DNA from 3 places in the Hydrogenophaga sp. GW456-12-10-14-TSB4 genome. Region 3 is predicted to be linked to each of the others. Evidence: riboswitches for the same ligand, from Rfam matches in the RefSeq annotation. Region 3 holds a riboswitch; each other region holds the start of a gene.
The links. A riboswitch is a leader RNA that binds a small molecule or an ion and turns the genes downstream of it on or off. The one in region 3 is predicted to bind thiamine pyrophosphate.
Positions count from the first base shown of each region.

Region 1: it holds a riboswitch for thiamine pyrophosphate, as region 3 does, so the genes downstream of both, thiC (phosphomethylpyrimidine synthase ThiC) here and AC07ZS_RS15880 (purine-cytosine permease family protein) in region 3, are expected to answer to the same signal.
Region 2: it holds a riboswitch for thiamine pyrophosphate, as region 3 does, so the genes downstream of both, thiC (phosphomethylpyrimidine synthase ThiC) here and AC07ZS_RS15880 (purine-cytosine permease family protein) in region 3, are expected to answer to the same signal.

Region 1 covers NZ_JBWKZH010000027.1:31,257-33,511, reverse strand. Annotated here, with positions in the region: gene AC07ZS_RS14705 (spermidine synthase) at 1-82, shown strand, start outside; gene AC07ZS_RS14700 (glycine zipper 2TM domain-containing protein) at 116-667, opposite strand; TPP riboswitch at 761-875, shown strand; gene thiC (phosphomethylpyrimidine synthase ThiC) at 993-2,255, shown strand, end outside.
Region 2 covers NZ_JBWKZH010000009.1:98,681-100,935, forward strand. Annotated here, with positions in the region: gene thiC (phosphomethylpyrimidine synthase ThiC) at 1-1,031, opposite strand, end outside; TPP riboswitch at 1,152-1,267, opposite strand; gene AC07ZS_RS07190 (S8 family peptidase) at 1,388-2,255, opposite strand, start outside.
Region 3 covers NZ_JBWKZH010000030.1:38,812-41,066, reverse strand. Annotated here, with positions in the region: gene AC07ZS_RS15880 (purine-cytosine permease family protein) at 1-1,027, opposite strand, end outside; TPP riboswitch at 1,099-1,207, opposite strand; gene AC07ZS_RS15875 (alpha/beta fold hydrolase) at 1,238-2,035, opposite strand; gene AC07ZS_RS15870 (FCSD flavin-binding domain-containing protein) at 2,101-2,255, opposite strand, start outside.

The DNA of each region.
Region 1 (2,255 bases), on a different contig from region 3:
GGGCGCTCAGGTGCTGCAGCCCCGGCCGGGTTTCCGGCCGTGGACGGACACCTTCTCCAACCTGTTCGACATCCTGATCTGAGTTGCATTCTTTTTCAAATGCGCGGCGCCGGCTTCACGACTTCGCGTCGGGCGGCGGCGTGGTCACGACCTGGCCGTCCTTCACCGGCAGCGTCGCGCCGGGCTTGAACGAGGTTCGCACCGTGCCGTCCTTGCCGTCCAGGCGGTAGGTCACCTGGTAGCCGCTGAGCTTCTGCGACTTTTCGTTCACGGTTTTGCAGCGCCGCTCCACCGAAGCGACCGTGTCCTTCTGCTGCATGTTCTTCTGCACCTGGTTGCCGGCGTAGCCGCCAGCCGCGGCACCGGCCACGGTCGCCAGCGTCTTGCCGCTGCCGCCACCAATCGTGCTGCCCAGCAGGCCGCCGGCCACGCCGCCGATCACCGAGCCGGCGATGCGGTGCTGGTCCTTCACGGGCGCCTGCCGCTGCACCGTCACGTCCTCGCAATGCTCGCGCGGCGTGACCACTGTGGCCATGACTTCCTTCACCTCGACAACCTCGGCGACTTTGGGTTTCATGAGCGTCTGGTAGCCGGTGACGCCGCTGGCGCCGATGACGACCGTGGCGAGCCCGCCGACGACCAGGCCCTTCATCATTGATTTGTCCATGTTTGCATCCTGCCTTTCTGTGGAATCCATCTTGCGCGGCAATCTATCGCTGTTCTGTCGTGTTCTTGTGACAAAGCGTGTCCGCGTACACTCTGCCCTGCTCCGGGGTGCACGGACTCGAAAGGGTCCGGCGCTGAGACGGCTTGACGGCCGAACCCGTGAACTTGATCCGGTTAGTACCGGCGAAAGAAGAGCGCATGCCCCACGGCGGCATGCGGGTGCGGCCCTTCCCCCTGCGGAAGGGCGGCGCCTGCGCACGCGGTCACTGGGGCGGTCCTCCGGAGCATTCGTCCATGCCCATCCACCGGAACCGGAGACCGCCACCATGAATGCCCCCGACAAGATCCCCACCGCGTCCCTCGCCCTCAGCCGCGAGCCCTTTCCCGCTTCCCGCAAGATCCACGTGAGCGGCCAGCAGCCCGGCGTGAGCGTGCCCATGCGCGAGATCGCGCTCACCAACGGCGAGCGCGTCGTGGTCTACGACACCTCGGGGCCCTACTCGGAGCCGACGGCCGCGATCGACGTGACACGCGGCCTGCCCGACGTGCGCGGCGCGTGGATCGCCGCGCGCGGCGACACCGAAACCTATGCCGGCCGCGCGCGCCAGGCGCTGGACGACGGCGTGAAACACGAAGCCCGCGATGCCGAACGCATCGAGGCCTTGCGCGCCTCCGCCACCGGCCTGCAGCGCGCGCCGCGCCGCGCGCGCAGCGGCCTGAACGTGACGCAGATGCACTACGCGCGCCGCGGCATCGTCACGCCCGAGATGGAGTACGTGGCCGTGCGCGAGAACGGCCAGCGCGAATGGATGGCCGAGTACCTGGGCGATGCGGCGCGCGAGGCGCGCCTGCGCGGCAACCCCATGGGCGCGCGCATCCCCGAGATCATCACGCCCGAGTTCGTGCGCGACGAGGTGGCGCGCGGCCGCGCCATCATCCCGGCCAACATCAACCACCCCGAGGTGGAGCCGATGGCGATCGGGCGCAATTTCCTGGTCAAGGTCAACGCCAACATCGGCAACTCCGCCGTCACCTCCAGCATCGAGGAGGAAGTGGACAAGCTGGTGTGGGCGATCCGCTGGGGCGCGGACAACGTGATGGACCTTTCCACCGGCCGCAACATCCACACCACGCGCGACTGGATCGTGCGCAACTCGCCGGTGCCCATCGGCACAGTGCCGATCTACCAGGCGCTGGAGAAGGTGGGCGGCGTGGCCGAAGACCTGACCTGGGCGATCTACCGCGACACGCTGATCGAGCAGGCCGAACAGGGCGTGGACTACTTCACCATCCACGCCGGCGTGCGCCTGCCCTTCATCCACCTCACCGCGAACCGCCGCACCGGCATCGTCTCGCGCGGCGGCTCCATCATGGCCAAGTGGTGCATCACGCACCACCAGGAGAGCTTTCTCTACACGCACTTCGACGAGATCTGCGAGATCATGAAGGCCTACGACGTGAGCTTCTCGCTCGGCGACGGCCTGCGCCCCGGCAGCGCGTCCGACGCCAACGACGAGGCCCAGTTCGCCGAACTCAGGACCCTGGGCGAGCTCACGCAGACCGCGTGGAAGCACGACGTGCAGACCATG
Region 2 (2,255 bases), on a different contig from region 3:
CCCGTGCGCCGGTTCGCCGTGAGGTGGATGTAGGCCAAGCGCACGCCGGCGTGGATGGTGAAGTAGTCCACGCCTTGCTCGGCCTGCTCGATCAGCGTGTCGCGGTAGATCGCCCAGGTCAGGTCTTCGGCCACGCCACCCACTTTCTCCAGCGCCTGGTAGATCGGCACCGTGCCGATGGGCACCGGCGAGTTGCGCACGATCCAGTCGCGCGTGGTGTGGATGTTGCGGCCGGTGGAGAGGTCCATCACGTTGTCCGCGCCCCAGCGGATCGCCCACACCAGTTTGTCCACCTCTTCCTCGATGCTCGACGTGACCGCCGAGTTGCCGATGTTGGCGTTGACCTTGACCAGGAAGTTGCGCCCGATCGCCATCGGCTCGACCTCGGGGTGGTTGATGTTGGCCGGGATGATGGCGCGGCCGCGCGCCACCTCGTCGCGCACGAACTCGGGCGTGATGATGTCCGGGATGCGCGCGCCCATGGGGTTGCCGCGCAGGCGAGCCTCGCGAGCGGTGTCGCCCAGGTACTCGGCCATCCACTCGCGTTTGCCGTTCTCGCGCACGGCCACATATTCCATCTCGGGTGTGACGATGCCGCGGCGCGCGTAGTGCATCTGCGTCACGTTCATGCCGCTCTTGGCACGGCGAGGCGTGCGCTGCAGGCCGGCGGCTTGCGCGCGCAGCGCTTCGATGCGTTCGATGGTGGTGTCGTTCTGGCGGGCCTCGTTCTTCACGCCGTCGTCCAGCACCTGACGGGCGCGGCCAGCGTAGGTCTCGGTGTCGCCACGCGACGCTATCCACGCGCCGCGCACATCGGGCAGGCCGCGCGTCACGTCGATCATGGTCGAGGGCTCCGAGTAGGGGCCCGAGGTGTCGTACACCACGACACGTTCGCCATTGGTGAGGGCGATCTCGCGCATGGGTACGCGCACGCCGGGCTGCTGGCCGGGCACGTAGAGTTTGCGGGAGGCGGGGAAGGGCTCGCGGCTGAGGGCCAGCGTCGAGACGGGGAGTTGATCGGGGGCATTCATGGGGGCGGTCTCCGGTTCCGGTGGATGGGCAGTGAATGCTCCGGAGGACCGCCCCATGGACCGCGATGGCGGGTGAACCACCTCCGCCGTGAGAACGGAGGAGGTGCTCGCCCACATGCCGCGTGGGGCATGCGCTCTTCTTTCGCCGGTACTAACCGGATCAAGTTCACGGGTTCGGCTGGTAAGCCGTCTCAGCGCCCGACCTTTTCAGGTCCGGTGCACCCCGGAGCAGAGGGCAGTGTACTTTGATCCTCGTGGCCAACCAATCAAATCATCTCGAACAACCTGCCGTACCCGCAGGGGCGGCCAACCCTGGTATTCGCTGATCGCAGGCGAAGACCGCAGCGCGATAGGCGTCAGGGTTGGCGCACCGTAACATTGCTGACGATGTTCTTCGACGCGTCGTAGGATAGGTTCGTGCCGGTAATTCCGCTGACGGCGAATGTGGTCTCGGACGTCCGCTTGCTGATGTTGCCACTCTGGATGCTGCACTGCCCGTTGGTGTTGGTTGTGCAATTCACTGACGCTCCTCCCACGCTGAAGTCACCAACCACCACGGCGCCCGCCACCGGCAGACCGTTGCCGTCGACAACACCCAGGCTCACCGTCGCGCGCCAGCCGTTGCGAACCAGCTTGCCCGAGCCTGTCAGAGTCGCCACGGACGCAATCGTCGAAGTGGTGGGCGGCGGTTCGCTCGTAGAGGTCTCGCTACCAGAAAAGACCAGCAGGTTTGGCGAGCCCGAGCCTGAGCTCGTGACCACGTTGACCGTGGCCGAGGCCTTGATCGCCTCGTTCACCTGAGTCGGCGAGGCGCTGGGTGTTCCTTGTAGCAACACCGCAGCAAGTCCCGCCACATGGGGAGAAGCCATCGACGTGCCACTGATGGTGTTGGTTGCTGTCGTTGAGGTCGACCAAGTTGATTTGATGCTGCTGCCGGGCGCAAACAAATCGAGGCAGGTGCCGTAGTTGGAGTAGGACGCCCGCGCATCCATGGTGGTAGTCGCTCCTACCGTGATCGCCGTTGGCTCGCGTGCAGGCGAGTAGTTGCAAGCATTGGCGGCGTCGTTGCCGGCGGCCACCACAACCGTGATGCCCTTGGCGACCGTGTTGGCAACAGCCGCATCGAGCGTCGACGAGGCACCGGCACCAAGCGACATGTTCACCACCGCAGGGCGAGTTGCGTTGGCAGCGACCCAATCCAACCCCGCGATGACGCCGCTCAAT
Region 3 (2,255 bases):
TGTGCATGGGCAGCAGCAGCGCGAGGCCGGTGCAGACCACCGCGAAACCCAGGCCGGCGGCGCGGATGCTCCAGCGCGGGCGCAGGCTGTGCACCGAGACCGCGCCCGAGTGCGCGTCGCCGTAGGCGTTGTCCATTTCGTCGAGCAGGATCAGGCCGAGCGCGATCAGGCCGCCCTGCGCGAGCAGCAGCGAGCCCACCAGGTTGGTGCCCGGTTCCACCGTGCTGACCACCAGCACGCCCAGCGCGTAGCACCAGATGTTGGCCAGCGCATAGCCCAGCCAGGTGCCGCCCAGCGTGCTGGCGGTGCGCTTGCCGTGGCGCGCGTAGTCGGCCACCAGCGGCAGCCAGGACACCGGCATCGCGATCACCAGGTCCATGGCCGAGAACAGGCCCATGCCGCCCGCACCCGGGCGGTTCCAGAAGCCTTCAAAACCTTGCGCCTGCAGGCGCGTGCCGAACTGCCAGGTGAGCCAGGCCAGCGAGGCGATCACCAGCGGCAGGCCGAAGCGGCTCACGAAGCGGCGCACCAGCGTGAGCATGGAGCCGGCCATGAGCGCGGTGAGCACGCCGCCCCAGAGCAGCGTGGCCAGCAGCTTGCCGCCGGTGCCGTCGAGCAGGCCGCCGGGTTCGGCGCCCAATGCCTGCTTCAGGATGGCGACCGTGCCTTCCTGCATGATGACCAGCTCGAAGGTGGTCCAGCCGACCAGCTGCGCGATGTTGAGCAGCACCGGCAGGCGCGCGAAGGCGCTGCCGTAGGTGGCGTGCATCAGGCCGGCGCTGGACAGGCCGGTCTGGCAGCCCAGGCGCGCCGTCCAGGCCAGCAGACCGGCACCGATCAGCGAGCCCAGCACGATGGCGATGACCGCGTCGCGCGTGCCCACGGCGGGCACGAGGTAGGCGCCGATCTGCATCACCAGCAAGCCGGTGCCCAGGCTGAACCAGAGGGCGGCGTGTTCGTGGAAGTGGAAGACCCGGTTGCCTTGCGGCACGGGGGTCAGGGCCTGGTTGGCCGGGGAAGGGTTCATCGACATGGAAACGCTCCAAGCAGTGTTGAAGCAGGTGGGCTGGGCCGGATGCCCTGCGGCGCGGTGCGGCGGCGGTATCCGGCCTGCTTCCCTGCGCGAGGATTACCTCAATCAGGTTCAAAGGGACTCTCTCAGTCGCACCCGGGCGGAAAACCCGGGGCAACACCCCTAGCGGATGCGCCAGCAACGGCGCGGAACGAAGTATACGGCTCAGGCCCCGATCGCCTGGGGAACCCACTGCATGACCTGGTCGAGCGCCACCTGGGGCGTGTCCAGGTGGCCGCCCGGGACTTCCAGCAACTGTGTCTTCGGGTTCGCCGGCAGCTTGTCGACGTAGTAGGCGCGCACGCGGGTGAACAAGGGGTCCTTCTCCCCGACCGCGGTGAGCACGGGCAGGCCCGGCGGCAGCTTCGGTGCGGTCACGCCCATGTCGGCGTCCGACTCGGGGTCGAAGTACGAGAGGAAGTTTTTCGCCGTGGTGATGACGGGTTGTTGCCGGCCCTGGTTGATGTCCATGAAGCGCTGGCTTTCATCGCCCTTGCCGGCGGCCACGAGCTCCCGTGCGGTCTGGATGCTGTCGCGCACCGCCGTGAGGCTGGGCAGGGTGAAGTAGCCCTGCGGCACGTGGCCCGGGGCGAGCAGCACCAGCGCGTGCGCGGTGCCGCCGCGCGCGGCATGGCTCATGGCGGCCGGCACGCCCATGCTGTGGCCCATGAGCACGATGCGCGTGGCGCCCTGGTCCTGCAGGGCCTTCACGTGCTGGGCGATCTCGGCCATGGCGCCGTCCCAATGGCCTTGCAGGTAGCGGTTGCGCGACCAGGGCATGTCGGGCAGCGAGACGAGCCAGCCCTGCTTTTCCATCGCCGTCTTCACGGGCCCGTACTGTGGGCTGGCCGGGCCGCCCGGGTTCTTGCCGTGCAGCATCAGCACCCCGATGCGCTCGGCCGCCAGGGCGGGCCGCGCGAACAGGGGCAGCAGGGCGAGCGAAGCGAAGGAACGGCGTTTCATGGGACTCCTCGACGGACAACGGACAAGAAAAAGCCCCGCGAGCGGGGCTTTCACGGGGCGGGGGATCAGGCCAGCGAATCGGCCCAGATGTTGCGCGCCCAGGCCATGGCGTACTGCCCTTCGAGCTCGCTTGCCGCGCTGGACAGGCCGCCCGAGCCGGGCACCGCCAGCATGGTCTTCTGCGCCGCGTCGTACTTGTGCACGCTGGCCACGTGCACCA